Regions from separate parts of the Rhizobium sp. NLR10b genome, predicted to be linked through region 2. Evidence: predicted binding sites of a transcription regulator. Region 2 holds the regulator's gene; each other region holds the start of a gene.
The links. Region 2 encodes LexA, which represses DNA repair genes until DNA is damaged. Its sites were predicted from a motif close to TGTTCNNNNTGTGTTCNG; they were not measured.
Positions count from the first base shown of each region.

Region 1 (4,575 bases), on a different contig from region 2:
GATCTCGGCGGAGGGGACGGTGACGACGGCAAGCTTGGCGAAGATGTCGATGAGCGGCGAGAACATCACCGAAAGAAACATCAGCGCAAGCCCCGTCGTCACTTCGGAGGCGGACGAAGCGGGCCGGGCGGAGGTGCTGCTCATGATGGGATCTCTCTGGCTCAGGATCTTGCGAGTGCCTCGTCGCACCAGTCCGCGAAGGCGGCGGTCGCCGCTTCGGCGTCGATCTCGTTCAGCGTTTCATGCCGCATATCCTGATATATCCGAGTGCTGATACGAGAGAAGCCTTGCGCTTTCAAATGGTTTGACAGCCAGAGGATGGCTTTTCCACGCCCCGTCGCCGGATCCTCGCCGCCGCCGACCAGATGGATCGGCATGTCGCGCGGCAGCCGGTCGAGATGGAGCTTCTGCGGTGCGCGAAACGTCAGTTCGAAGAGATCGAGCCAGAGCGAGACCGAAGCATCGAAGCCGCAGAGCGGATCGCCGATATATTTGTCGACTTCATCGGCATGGCGGGACAGCCAGTCGAACTCGGTGCGGCGGTCCGGGATCGATTTTCCCCAAGCTCCGAAGGTGAGCTTCGGCAAGAGGCCGCTCGGCACGTCGGAGCCCTTCAGCATCCGCTCGGCAAGCAAGATCGCCTGGGCGGCTCGGCCGGCAAGGCCGACGGCGAAATTCGAATTCCAGACGGCGACAGCGTCGAAGTCGCCCGGAGCGGTGACGGCGACATTGAGCGCCACGAGACCGCCCATCGAATGGCCGAAGAGGATCACCTTCAGGCCGGGATGGCGCGAGGCCGCATGGGCGCGCACGGCAAGGACATCGCCGATCACCCGGTCGACGCCATCCCGGCCGGCGAAGCGGCCAATCGGCGCGTCGGGCGCCGTCGTCTCGCCGTGGCCGCGGTGATCATGGGCATAGACGTGGTAGCCGCGCGCCGCCATCGCCGCGGCAAAGCGGCCGTACCGCTTCGAATGCTCCGCCAGGCCGTGCGATATCAACAGGACGCCGCGCGCCGGGTGGGTAGCCTCGGCATGGTGATAGGCCAGAGACGCTTCCCCTATCGCGAGTCTTTGCGTATCAGAAAACATCCGGATCCTCCCCGCCCCAGCAGAGCAGATCGCTACTGCATAATTCCTTAAAGCGGAATCGATTTAAGCGAATATGCTGCAACTATAAGTGCGACACGGTGCTCGCGTAACTCTAAGACAGTGAGGTCCCCGCAATAGTCAGCTGTTTCCGGCGACGCGCAGTCGATAACAAATTTCGGCACGGCTGCGATTCAGGGTTGCTGCCGTTTACTCTTTGTGCTTATCTGTTCCTGCATTGTTCTTCTTTGGGGGTTGAAATGAGCAGCATGCAGTTGCGTACCTTTACGTTCGCCTTGTCGATGATCCTTGCCGGCGCTGCCGTGGCGCAGGAGGCCGATGGCCGTACCCGTTTCATTCTTGCTGCGAGCTGGCAGCCCGCCTTCTGCCAGACGAACCAGAAGAAGCCCGAATGCGCCAGCCAGACCGGCGAGCGCCATGACGCGACGAATTTCTCGCTGCACGGCCTGTGGCCGATGCGGCAGGATTATTGCGGCGTCAGTGAGGACCAGAAGGCTGCCGACAAGGACGGCAAATGGGATACATTGCCCGCGGTTGCGCTTTCGGCCGAGACGCAGGCGTCGCTTGCAAAGGCAATGCCCGGCACCCAGTCCGGCCTTGAACGGCACGAATGGATAAAGCATGGCACCTGCACGAAAATGAGCGTTGAGGATTATTTCGGCGTCGGCGTCCATTTAGTGGATGCGCTCAATACATCGGCCGTGCGCGATCTCTTTGCCGCCAATATCGGCAAGGCGGTCAAGGCCGAGGCGATCAAGGCTGCTTTCGACAAGAGCTTCGGGCCGGGTGCGGGCGAGCGCGTCAAGATGAGCTGCCGGCGAGCCGGCAATGTCAGGGTGATCAGCGAGTTGACGATCGGCCTGTCTGCGGATGCGGGAACGGCATCGGCAAAAAGCGCGGGCCTTGCCGATCTGATCCAGGGAGCGGGAAAAACCACGTTCGGCTGTGACGAGGGCGTTGTCGATGCAGCGGGCTTCTGACCGGAATCCGGCGTAAACGGGTTTCGGCGTTGCTCACAGGCGCTGTTTCGCCTACATAGCGGCACGAAACGAAGTTTCCCGCCCGGAGCAGCGCAGCATGGCACGTCAATTCATCTATCATATGTCCGGCCTCAACAAGGCTTATGGCAACAAGAAGATCCTGGAGAACATCCACCTTTCCTTCTACCCGGATGCCAAGATCGGCATCCTCGGACCGAACGGCGCCGGTAAATCCACTGTGCTGCGCATCATCGCCGGCCAGGACAAGGAGTATACCGGCGAAGCCTGGCTCGCCGAGGGTGCCACGGTCGGCTATCTCGAGCAGGAGCCGAAACTCGACCCCACCAAGACGGTTTTCGAGAACGTCATGGAAGGTGTTGCCGCGAAGACGGCGATCGTCGATCGTTACAACGAATTGATGATGAACTACTCGGACGAGACCGCGGAAGAGGGGGCGAAGCTCCAGGACATCATCGACAGCCAGAACCTCTGGGATCTGGAAAGCCAGGTCGAGATGGCGATGGAAGCCCTGCGCTGCCCGCCGCGCGATGCCGATGTCACCAATCTTTCCGGTGGTGAGCGCCGCCGCGTCGCGCTCTGCCGTCTGCTGCTGTCGCAGCCGGATCTGCTGCTGCTCGACGAACCGACCAACCATCTGGATGCCGAAACCATCGCCTGGCTCGAAAAGCACCTGCGCGACTATCCCGGCGCCGTGATGATGATTACCCACGACCGCTACTTCCTGGACAACGTCACCGGCTGGATCCTCGAACTCGATCGCGGCCGCGGCATCCCTTATGAAGGCAACTACTCCGCCTATCTGCAGGCCAAGGCCAAGCGCATGCTGCAGGAAAACCGCGAAGAGGCATCACGCCAGAAGGCGATCAGCCGCGAGCAGGAATGGATTGCTTCCAGCCCGAAGGCTCGCCAGGCCAAGTCGAAGGCGCGTATCAAATCCTACGAGCAGTTGGTGGAGGCGGCCGAGAAGCAGCGTCCCGGCGACGCGCAGATCATCATCCCGGTGAGCGAGCGCCTCGGTCAGGTGGTCATCGAGATGGAGGGCATCACCAAGGGCTTCGACGGCCGCACGCTGGTCAACGACCTGTCGCTGAAGCTGCCGCCGGGGGGCATTGTCGGCATCATCGGTCCGAACGGCGCCGGAAAGACGACGCTGTTCAAGATGATCACCGGCCAGGAAACGCCGGATGGTGGTACGATCCGGATCGGCGAAACCGTGCACCTCAGCTATGTCGACCAGAGCCGCGATGCGCTCGATCCCAACAAGACCGTCTGGGAAGAAATCTCCGGCGGCGCCGAAGTGATCAAGCTCGGCAAGTTCGACATGAACTCCCGTGCTTATTGCGGCGCCTTCAACTTCAAGGGCGGCGATCAGCAGCAGAAGGTCGGCAGTCTCTCGGGCGGCCAGCGTAACCGCGTTCACCTCGCCAAGATGTTGAAATCCGGCGGCAACGTTCTGCTGCTCGACGAGCCGACCAACGACCTTGATACGGAAACGCTTGGCGCCCTTGAGAACGCGCTTGAGAATTTTGCCGGTTGCGCCATCGTCATCAGCCACGATCGCATGTTCCTCGACCGCCTGGCGACGCATATCCTGGCTTTTGAGGGCGAGGGCCATGTCGAATGGTTCGAAGGCAACTTCGAGGATTATGAGGAGGACAAGGTCCGTCGCCTCGGCCCGGATGCGCTCAATCCGGGCAGCCAGGCCCATAAGCGCCTGACACGCTGATCCCTGCTTCATTTCTGCTTCCGAAGCCCCGGTTCGACCGGGGCTTTTTCGTGTCAGACCCCGTCGCAATTTGCGCAGGCAATTTCGCGAACAGTGCGAATTGCCGCTTGCCACCGCTTTTCAAATCACATAAAGATATCTTTATATCTTGATTGGGCCAATGATGAGCGAACCTTTGAAGCTGGGACTGGATGGGCTGGTGGACGTCTTGAAGGCGGCCGGAGAACCCACGCGTCTGCGTCTTCTGGCGCTTCTCGACGGCGGCGACCTGACGGTGACCGATCTTACTGAAATCCTCGGCCAGTCGCAGCCGCGCATCTCCCGCCACCTGAAGCTGCTCGGCGAGGCCGAACTGATCGAACGCTATCAGGAAGGCGCCTGGGCCTATTTTCGCCTCAAGCAGGACGGCAAGGCGGCCATGCTGGTGCGGGCGCTGCTGAAACATGTCTCCGAGAACGACCCGACCATCCTTCGTGACGGCGAGCGTCTTTCGGCTGTCAAGCGCCAGCGGGCCGAGCGGGCGCAAGCCTATTTCAGCCGCAATGCCGCGGAATGGGACGAGCTTCGCCGCCTGCACGCGGCGGATGAGGAGGTCGACGCCGCCGTCATTCGGCTGCTCGGCAACCAGCCGATCGATTCGCTGCTGGATCTCGGCACCGGCACCGGCCGCATCCTCGAACTCCTGTCCGGACTTTACCGCCGTGCTGTCGGTGTCGACGCCAGTCGCGACATGCTGAGC
Region 1 covers NZ_JABDWV010000002.1:53,519-58,093, forward strand. The annotation lists gene HJB91_RS02725 (DMT family transporter) at 1-144, opposite strand, end outside; gene HJB91_RS02730 (alpha/beta fold hydrolase) at 162-1,091, opposite strand; gene HJB91_RS02735 (ribonuclease T2 family protein) at 1,349-2,089, shown strand; gene ettA (energy-dependent translational throttle protein EttA) at 2,187-3,836, shown strand; gene HJB91_RS02745 (metalloregulator ArsR/SmtB family transcription factor) at 4,000-4,575, shown strand, end outside.
Region 1: a site for LexA is predicted at 1,317-1,334, ahead of HJB91_RS02735 (ribonuclease T2 family protein). Genes of this name have one in related genera too.

Region 2 (4,575 bases):
CCCGCCGGAAGGAGAAGACCGCCGAGTCAGGCTTTCCCGCGATCAGCAGAACGAAGCGAGCGCAGCGATGCGGGCAGCCGCAGCAGGCGGTGAAGCAAACCGGTTTTCCTGCGTCAAGAAGGCGTGGTGCACATCACGACTCGGCAATGGCCATATCGTCACCGTCATCGACAATGCCGCCTATCTCGGCCCGGCCTGCGATACGGCCGATATCGTCGTGACCTCAGTCCGCCTGCGTTTCAACAGCTGCCGTTCAGGCGGGACGCTCTTCACCGGCGAGACGCTCCGCAGGACCGGTTCCGTCGAATTGCGCTTCGCCGATGCCGGCCTGCAGGTCGCAACCGCATTCGAGGCGCTATCGCGGCCATGGATGCGCCATCGCGCCTATGATTGGCGCAAAGACAGTTTTACCGAATCCGGTCCGGCTGCTGTCAGTGATAACGGCGAATGAGGCCGACGAGCTTGCCCTGCACCTTGACGCGGTCCGGCCCGAAAATCCGGGTCTCGTAAGCCGGGTTGGCGGCTTCCAACGCGATCGAGGCGCCCTTCCGGCGGAAGCGTTTCAGCGTTGCTTCCTCGTCGTCGACGAGGGCAACGACGATGTCGCCGGGACTTGCGGTGCTGCCGTTGCGGATGATCACGGTGTCGCCGTCGAAGATGCCGGCGTCGATCATCGAATCGCCCTTGACCTCCAGCGCGTAGTGCTCACCGGAGCCAAGCATGTCCGCGGGAATGATGATGTCATGCGTGTTGTTCTGGATCGCCGAGATCGGAACGCCGGCGGCGATTCTTCCCATGACCGGCACGGAGACAGAGTTGCCGTTGTCGGCGACCGGCTTTGCGGCAGCGGGGGCGGCGACCGGCTGGGGTTTGCCGAGGCTGCCCTCGATGACGCTCGGCGAAAAACCGCGGCGCTGTTGCAGGCTGGGGTTATAGGCCTCCGGAAGCTTGATCACTTCAAGCGCCCGGGCGCGATTCGGTAGCCGGCGAATGAAGCCGCGCTCCTCGAGCGCCGTGATCAGGCGGTGAATGCCGGATTTCGAGGCGAGATCCAGGGCATCCTTCATTTCGTCGAAGGAGGGAGGGACGCCGGATTCCTTCATGCGCTCATGAATGAAAAGGAGAAGCTCCTGTTGTTTGCGCGTGAGCATCGACGTCAGACCCCTGATTGAAACAAATCCAGAACAGACACTATATGTTCCATATGTGTTCCGCAAGTAGCTAAATTTCCGTAAAACTTCGGGCCAACTCGTCGAGATTTTTAATTTCATTCGACGGGATTGGCGCACATCGCTTGCATTCGGGGAGGGGCTGTCGCACATCTTTGCCCCTTTCAGGAGGATATCATGAACGCGCATTCCGCCAAGTCGCATCCGCTGGATCACGTCGTGCTGCCGGTGGTCAATATCGATCTGGCGCGTGAGAGGCTCGGCAAGCTCGGTTTCACCGTCGCCGCCGATGGGCGCCATCCCTTCGGAACGGAGAATGCCTGCGTCTTTTTCGCCGACAAGACCTATCTGGAGCCGCTTGGCGTGGCGAGCGTCGAGGAGAGCGAGGCAGCGGCCCGCCACGGCAATGTCTTCATCGCCCGCAATCGCGCCTTCCGCTTCCGCTGCGGCGAGGAGGGATTGTCTGCGCTGGCCTTCCTCAGCGAGGATGCCGGCCTCGATCATAAGCGCTTTGTCAGCAACGGCGCGAGCGCCGGCGAGATGTTGCAATTCAGCCGGCCGATGCGGATGCCGGATGGTTCGGAGACCGTCGGCAGCTTCAAGCTGGCCTTTGCAGCTGATCTGCGCGCACCCGATTTCTTTCTCTTTACCTGCCAGCGCATCAATTCCTTCCCGACAGATCGCGCCGCGCTGGAGACGCATGCCAATGGCGTGATCGGCATTGCCGAGATCGCGCTTTGTGCGCCGGACCCGGCGGCATTCGCCGCCTTCGTCGGACTTGCGATAGGGCAGGCGGCGGCGGAGAAAACCGGTTTCGGCGTGAATATCGCGGCATCAAATGCGAAGATCAGCCTGATGACGCCCGAAGGGCTGGAGGCCTATTTCGAGCTTGCCGTCTCATCCGCCGATCGTGGTCTGCGCGGCCGGGTAATCCTCTTCACCGTCGCCGATCTTGCCGTGACAGAAGCGCATTTGGGTGCTAACGGGATCACATTCACGCGCAAGAACAATCGCATTCTGGTGAAGTCTACGCCCGGGCAGGGTGCGCTCTTCGCCTTCGAGGAAACACGATGAGCACCGACACGAATTCCGAAGTCAGGATCGGCGAAGGCGAAGGTCAGGTCACCTTTTCCAATACCGCCCGCCTGTCGCTGATTGCCGGCCCCTGTCAGATGGAGAGCCGGGACCACGCCTTCATGGTCGCCGGCACGCTGAAGGAGCTTTGCGCAAAGCTTGGCATGGGTCTTGTCTACAAAAGCTCCTTCGACAAGGCCAACCGCACCTCGCTCTCGGCCGAGCGCGGCATCGGCCTGGAAAAGGGCATGGAGGTCTTTGCCGACCTCAAGAAGGAATTCGGCTTTCCGGTCATAACCGACGTCCATACGGCCGAGCAATGCGCCGAGGTGGCCAAGGTGGTCGATGTCCTGCAGATCCCGGCCTTCCTCTGCCGTCAGACCGACCTACTGATCGCCGCCGCAAGGACCGGCCGTGCCGTCAATGTCAAGAAGGGCCAGTTCCTCGCCCCCTGGGACATGAAGAACGTCCTGAAGAAGCTCAACGCCAGCGGCAATCCGAATGTGCTCTTGTGCGAGCGTGGCGCTTCCTTCGGCTACAATACGCTGGTCTCCGACATGCGCTCGCTGCCGATTATGGCGGCGATGGGCGCTCCCGTCATCTTCGACGCGACGCATTCCGTCGCTCAGCCGGGCGGGCAGGGCGATTCCTCCGGCGGCCAGCGCGAGTTCGTGGAAACGCTGGCGCGCGCGGCAGTGGCGACGGGAATTGCCGGCGTCTTCCTCGAAACCCATCAGGACCCCGACAACGCGCCGTCCGATGGCCCGAATATGGTTTATCTCAAGGACATGCCGCGACTGCTCGAGAAGCTGCTTGCCTTCGATGCGATCGCCAAGTCCTGACGTTCAACAAGCTGACATGTTCGTGGTTTAGGCCACGACGGAATGCTGGTTCGGAGGCCGGAAATTGCGGCATTGTAATTTGCACGCCTTCGATTATGACAGGCTTCGAACGACTTATCACCCACCGAGCAGGAAGAACCCATGACTGCAATCACCGATATCATCGCCCGCGAGATCCTCGATAGCCGTGGCAACCCCACCGTCGAAGTCGACGTCTATCTCGAAGACGGCAGCATGGGCCGCGCGGCCGTTCCCTCGGGCGCCTCGACGGGCGCGCATGAGGCGGTTGAGCTGCGCGACGGCGGCAAGCGCTATCTCGGCAAGGGCGTCGAAAAGGCGGTCGAGGCCGCCAACACCGAGATCTTCGACGCGATCGGCGGCATCGACGCCGAAAACCAGATTCAGATCGACAACATCATGATCGAGCTCGACGGCACGCCGAACAAGTCGCGCCTCGGCGCCAACGCCATCCTCGGCGTCTCGCTCGCCGTCGCCAAGGCTGCCGCCCAGGCATCCGGCCTGCCGCTTTACCGCTACGTCGGCGGCGCTTCCGCCAGCCTCCTGCCGGTGCCGATGATGAACATCATCAACGGCGGCGCCCATGCCGACAATCCGATCGACTTCCAGGAATTCATGATCCTGCCGGTCGGCGCCGATTCGATCGCCGACGCCGTGCGTATGGGGTCGGAAGTCTTCCATACGCTTCGAAAGGAGCTTGCCGCGCAGGGCCACAACACCAATGTCGGTGACGAAGGCGGCTTCGCCCCCGGCCTGAAGAGCGCGCCCGAAGCCCTGGATTTCATCATGAAGTCGATCGAGAAAGCCGGCTACAAGCCGGGCGACGACATGTGCCTCGGCCTCGACTGCGCCTCGACGGAATTCTTCAAGGACGGCAAGTATGTTCTCGAAGGGGAAGGCCGTACGCTCGAATCGGGCGCCATGGCCGAATATCTCGCCGAGCTCGCCGGCAAATACCCGATCATCTCGATCGAGGACGGCATGGCCGAAGACGACTGGGACGGCTGGAAGGCGCTGACCGATCTGATCGGCAAGAAGACCCAGCTCGTCGGCGACGATCTCTTCGTCACCAACTCCGCCCGCCTTCGCGACGGCATCCGCATGGGCGTCGCCAACTCGATCCTCGTCAAGGTCAACCAGATCGGCTCGCTGACGGAAACCCTCGACGCCGTCAACACGGCGCATAAGGCGGCCTATACCGCGGTCATGTCGCACCGCTCCGGCGAAACCGAAGATTCGACCATCGCCGATCTTGCCGTTGCCACCAACTGCGGCCAGATCAAGACCGGTTCGCTGTCGCGTTCCGACCGTCTCGCCAAGTACAATCAGCTGATCCGCATCGAGGAAGGCCTCGGCCCCCAGGCCCAGTATGCCGGCCGCTCGATCATCAAAGGCTGATCGTTCCGATTTTCAACGGCTCGACCCGCGCCTCCCGGCGCGGGTTTTTTCGTGCGCGCTTTCTACGGTCAATG
Region 2 covers NZ_JABDWV010000007.1:211,368-215,942, forward strand. The annotation lists gene HJB91_RS13770 (ComEC/Rec2 family competence protein) at 1-451, shown strand, start outside; gene lexA (transcriptional repressor LexA) at 432-1,151, opposite strand; gene HJB91_RS13780 (VOC family protein) at 1,347-2,243, shown strand; gene kdsA (3-deoxy-8-phosphooctulonate synthase) at 2,240-3,085, shown strand; gene eno (phosphopyruvate hydratase) at 3,227-4,501, shown strand.

Region 3 (4,575 bases), on a different contig from region 2:
TCTGACCGTCGGTATCGCCATTCAGGTGAAGGTGTTTGCGGATCTGCTCGCGCGCGACTCCCTGCTCGCCGCAAAATATGACCGGGCTCGGCGACTGTTCCTGATCGGGCTGTCGATCGTCGCCGTCGGAATGGGCATCGCCCTGCTGAACGATATTCTCGGGCTCAGCAGTATGCGGATGTTCGGATAACGGTTTCCACGCGGTATAACCGCAAAATCACACGCGCTCGACGAACCCGTCCAGCACCCGCTTCTGTCCGGCGCGATCGAAATCGATCGTCAGCTTGTTGCCTTCGATGCCAGTGATGTTGCCATTGCCGAATTTCAGGTGGAAGACGCGGTCGCCGAGGGTGAAGCGCGATGATTCAGAGGACGTGGACTTCGCCACCAGTTCCCCGTCGATCGTGCGTCCCTTCGGGCCGCTTTCGCCATAACCGATGCGTTCGACGGCGTGGCCGGAGCGGGTGCCCCAATTGTCGCGGGTGGCGTCGGTCCTGTTGGCCTGGGCGCGCTTCCAGCCGGGGGTCGAATAAGAGTTGGCGAAGGGTTCGGCTTTGTCGAAGCGGGACTGGCCGTAACCGCCGCGGCCGTAACCGCCGTAGCTCTGTTCCATCTCGGCGACCTCGACATGGGTCTCCGGCAATTCGTCCAGGAAACGCGAGGGCAGGGTCGATTGCCAGAGACCGTGGATGCGGCGGTTGGAGACGAACCAGATGTGGCAGCGACGTTTGGCGCGGGTGATGCCGACATAGGCGAGGCGGCGTTCCTCCTCCAGGCCGGCACGGCCGCTTTCATCGAGCGAGCGCTGGTGCGGAAAAAGGCCTTCCTCCCAGCCGGGCAGGAAAACGGTGTCGAATTCCAGGCCCTTGGCCGAATGCAGCGTCATGATCGAGACGGCGTCGAGGTTCTCGTTGGTCTCGGCATCCATCACAAGGGAGACGTGTTCGAGAAAGCCGCGCATTGACTCGAAGCTTTCCATCGAGCGGATCAGTTCCTTCAGGTTTTCCAGGCGGCCCGGGGCTTCCGCGCTCTTGTCGTTCTTCCACATGTCGGTATAGCCGGACTCTTCGAGGATCTGCTCGGCAAGTTCGGTATGTGGCGTGTTTTCAAGCAGTTCCTGCCATCGGCGGAAAGATTGAATCACGTCGAAGAGGGCTTTTCGCGCCTTCGGCTTCAGCTCGTCCGTCTCGATGATGTGCGCGGCGGCCGCCAGCATCGGGATGTCGCGGGCGCGTGCATAATCGTGCAGCGCGCGCACCGTCGTATCGCCGAGGCCGCGCTTCGGCGTGTTGATGATACGTTCGAAGGCGAGGTCGTCGGCCGGCTGCGCCACCAGGCGGAAATAGGCCAGGGCATCGCGGATTTCGAGGCGCTCATAGAAGCGCGGGCCACCAATGACGCGGTAGTTGAGGCCAAGGGTGACGAAGCGATCTTCGAATTCGCGCATCTGGAAGGAGGCGCGCACGAGGATCGCCATGTCGTTCAGCAGATGCTTGTTGCGCTGGAGTTGCTCGATCTCCTCGCCAATGGCGCGGGCTTCCTCCTCCGAGTCCCAGGAGGCGTGAACCTGGACCTTGACGTCATCTGGGTCGGCGCGATCGGTGAACAACGTCTTGCCCAAGCGGCCTTCATTATAGGCGATCAGATGGGCGGCGGCGCCAAGGATATGTTCGGTCGATCGGTAATTGCGCTCGAGCTTGATCACCTTGGCGCCGGGGAAATCCTTCTCGAAGCGCAGGATATTGTCGACCTCCGCGCCGCGCCAGCCATAGATCGACTGGTCGTCGTCACCGACGCAGCAGACATTCTGCGGCTCACCCTTGGCGCGCTGGGCAAGAAGCCTCAGCCACATGTACTGAGCAGTGTTGGTGTCCTGGTACTCGTCGACAAGGATATAGCGGAAGCGGCCGTGATATTCCTTCAAAAGATCCGGATTCTTGCGGAAGATCGCGATCGGATGCATCAGCAGGTCGCCGAAATCGCAGGCGTTGAGCGTCGACAGGCGCGCCTGATAGGCGAAATAGAGATCGCGGCCGCGGCCATTGGCAAAGGCGCGGGCGTCGCCTTCGGGAATATCGGCCGGTCCGAGGCCCTTGTTCTTCCAGGTGTCGATCATGCCGGCGAACTGCTTTGCCGGCCAGCGCTTGTCGTCGAGGCCTTCGGCCTGGATCAGCTGCTTGATCAGGCGCACGACGTCGTCGGTGTCGAGAATGGTGAAACCGGAGCTCAGGCCGACGAGCTCGCCATGGCGGCGCAGGAGCTTGACGCCGATCGAGTGGAAGGTGCCGAGCCACGGCATGCCTTCGACGGCGCCGCCGACGAGCAGAGCGATGCGCTCCTTCATCTCGCGCGCGGCCTTGTTGGTAAAGGTGACGGCGAGGATCTGTGACGGGAAGGCGCGGCCGGTATTGAGGATATGGGCGATGCGGGTCGTCAGCACGCGCGTCTTTCCCGTGCCGGCGCCGGCGAGCACGAGGACGGGGCCTTCCAGCGTTTCGACGGCTTCGGTCTGTTCCGGGTTCAATCCGGCGAGATAGTCCGGCCGTTTGCCGCCGTCACGGGCCGCCATGGCGCGGGCGGCGATGCCGCCGCCGGCGGCCGGCCTTCCGGCGGTTGCGACTGACGGCTGCGGCTTACGCGCCACTTCGCCCGGCTCCTCGTCGAAGAAGGGAATATCGTCGAAACTATTGCTCATGGCGCGTAATGTAGTGATTCGGGAAGGAAAGACCAGAAAAGATGTTCTGCTTTCATTCCCGAGCCACCGCTATTGCGGGGGGGTGGGCGGCCAAAAAATCCGATCGCGGCCTGTCGGAACCGGTGCCGACCAGACGTCCTCGAAGCATCGGACAGAAGTCCGGGATACTCGCCAACAAGGAGGCTGTCCATGCCCAAGGTCATTTCAAATCTCTGGTTCGCGGAGCAGGCACGCGAAGCCGTAGAATTCTACGTGTCGATCATTCCGGATTCCAGGATCGGCCGAACCACCATACTTCCGGCGGAAACCCCGAGCGGCCCTCCCGGCAGCGTCGAGCTGATCGAGTTCACGCTTGGCGACCAAGCCTTCCTGGCGATGAAGGCCGGTCCGCTCGACAGCTTCAACCATTCCTTTTCGATAGCGATCCTTCTGGAAAGCCAGGCGGAGATCGATCGGATATGGGATGCCTTCCTCGCCAATGGCGGCACGCCGGAGGCCTGCGGCTGGCTGAAGGACCGCTGGGGCCTTTCCTGGCAGATCGTCCCGCGCGCGCTCTCCGAGATGATCGCCGACGAAGATCGCGAGCGGGCAAGGCGCGTCACCGAAGTCATGCTCGGCATGGTCAAGATCGATGTGGCTGCGCTGGAAAAGGCGTTCAACGGCTGAGAGCCAGGAGGCGCATGAGTAGGATATGCCGGTCGGATGTGACGTTCGCCCGGTTTCATTCTGCGGGCGGCGAACTCGCTGCCCGCTGTCGGAGCCGACTGGCTCTCACCGGCGGGCAATCGCCGATTATTTACGGCTCGAATCACGGGCGCTATTGCATACCTTTTTTACTTCCATGTCACGTCGCTAAATGTGCTGATATCGCGACAAGCCTTTTCTCAACTACAATAAGAAACAGTTTCGTGGAGTAAAAAAATACCGGTGCATGCACGATTTTGTGCATTGCCACAAACGGCCGGTCAGCGTGGAATATACCTACGAAACTATTGATTCTTAGGAACGCCGTGGCCATCTCGATGGTTATACGGCTTAGAGCCTGCGGCATTACCTTAATGGAGGTCCCATGCTGAGTGAATCCGTATTCGATGCGTTCACACGCAGTTATGAAGCGCGCCGCGAAAGCGACATGTCGGTGTCGGAATATCTCGATCTCTGCAAAACCGACCCGATCGCCTATGCCAACGCGACCGAGCGTCTGCTCGCTGCCATAGGCGAACCACAGATGGTGGACACCGCCAAGGACGCGCGCCTCGGCAGGATCTTCATGAACAGGACCATCCGGGTTTATCCGGCCTTTGCCGGCTTTCACGGCATGGAAGAGACAATCGAACGCATCGTCTCCTTTTTTCGGCATGCGGCGCAGGGGCTCGAGGAGCGCAAGCAGATTCTTTATCTGCTCGGTCCGGTCGGCGGCGGCAAGTCGTCGCTGGCGGAGCGGCTGAAGCAGTTGATGGAGGTGTATCCGATCTACGTGCTGAAGGCCGGTGACGAGATCAGCCCTGTGTTCGAAAGCCCGCTCAATCTCTTCGATCCCGAGACGATGGGCTCGCTCCTGCAGGAGCAGTACGGGATCCCGCAGCGGCGCCTGAACGGATTGATGAGCCCGTGGTGCCTGAAGCGGCTCGACGATTTCGGCGGCGATGTCTCCCGATTCCGCGTCGTCAGGATACAACCCTCGCGATTGCGCCAGATCGCGATTGCCAAGACCGAGCCTGGAGACGAGAACAACCAGGACATCTCCTCTTTGGTCGGCAAGGTGGATATCCGCAAACTGGAAACCTATTCTCAGAACGATCCGGACGCCTACAGCTATTCGGGCGGACTGAACCGTGCCAATCAGGGCGTGCTCGAATTCGTCGAGATGTTCAAGGCGC
Region 3 covers NZ_JABDWV010000002.1:117,135-121,709, forward strand. The annotation lists gene HJB91_RS03010 (hypothetical protein) at 1-190, shown strand, start outside; gene HJB91_RS03015 (ATP-dependent helicase) at 218-2,695, opposite strand; gene HJB91_RS03020 (VOC family protein) at 2,885-3,361, shown strand; gene HJB91_RS03025 (PrkA family serine protein kinase) at 3,765-4,575, shown strand, end outside.
Region 3: a site for LexA is predicted at 2,738-2,755, ahead of HJB91_RS03015 (ATP-dependent helicase). Genes of this name have one in related genera too.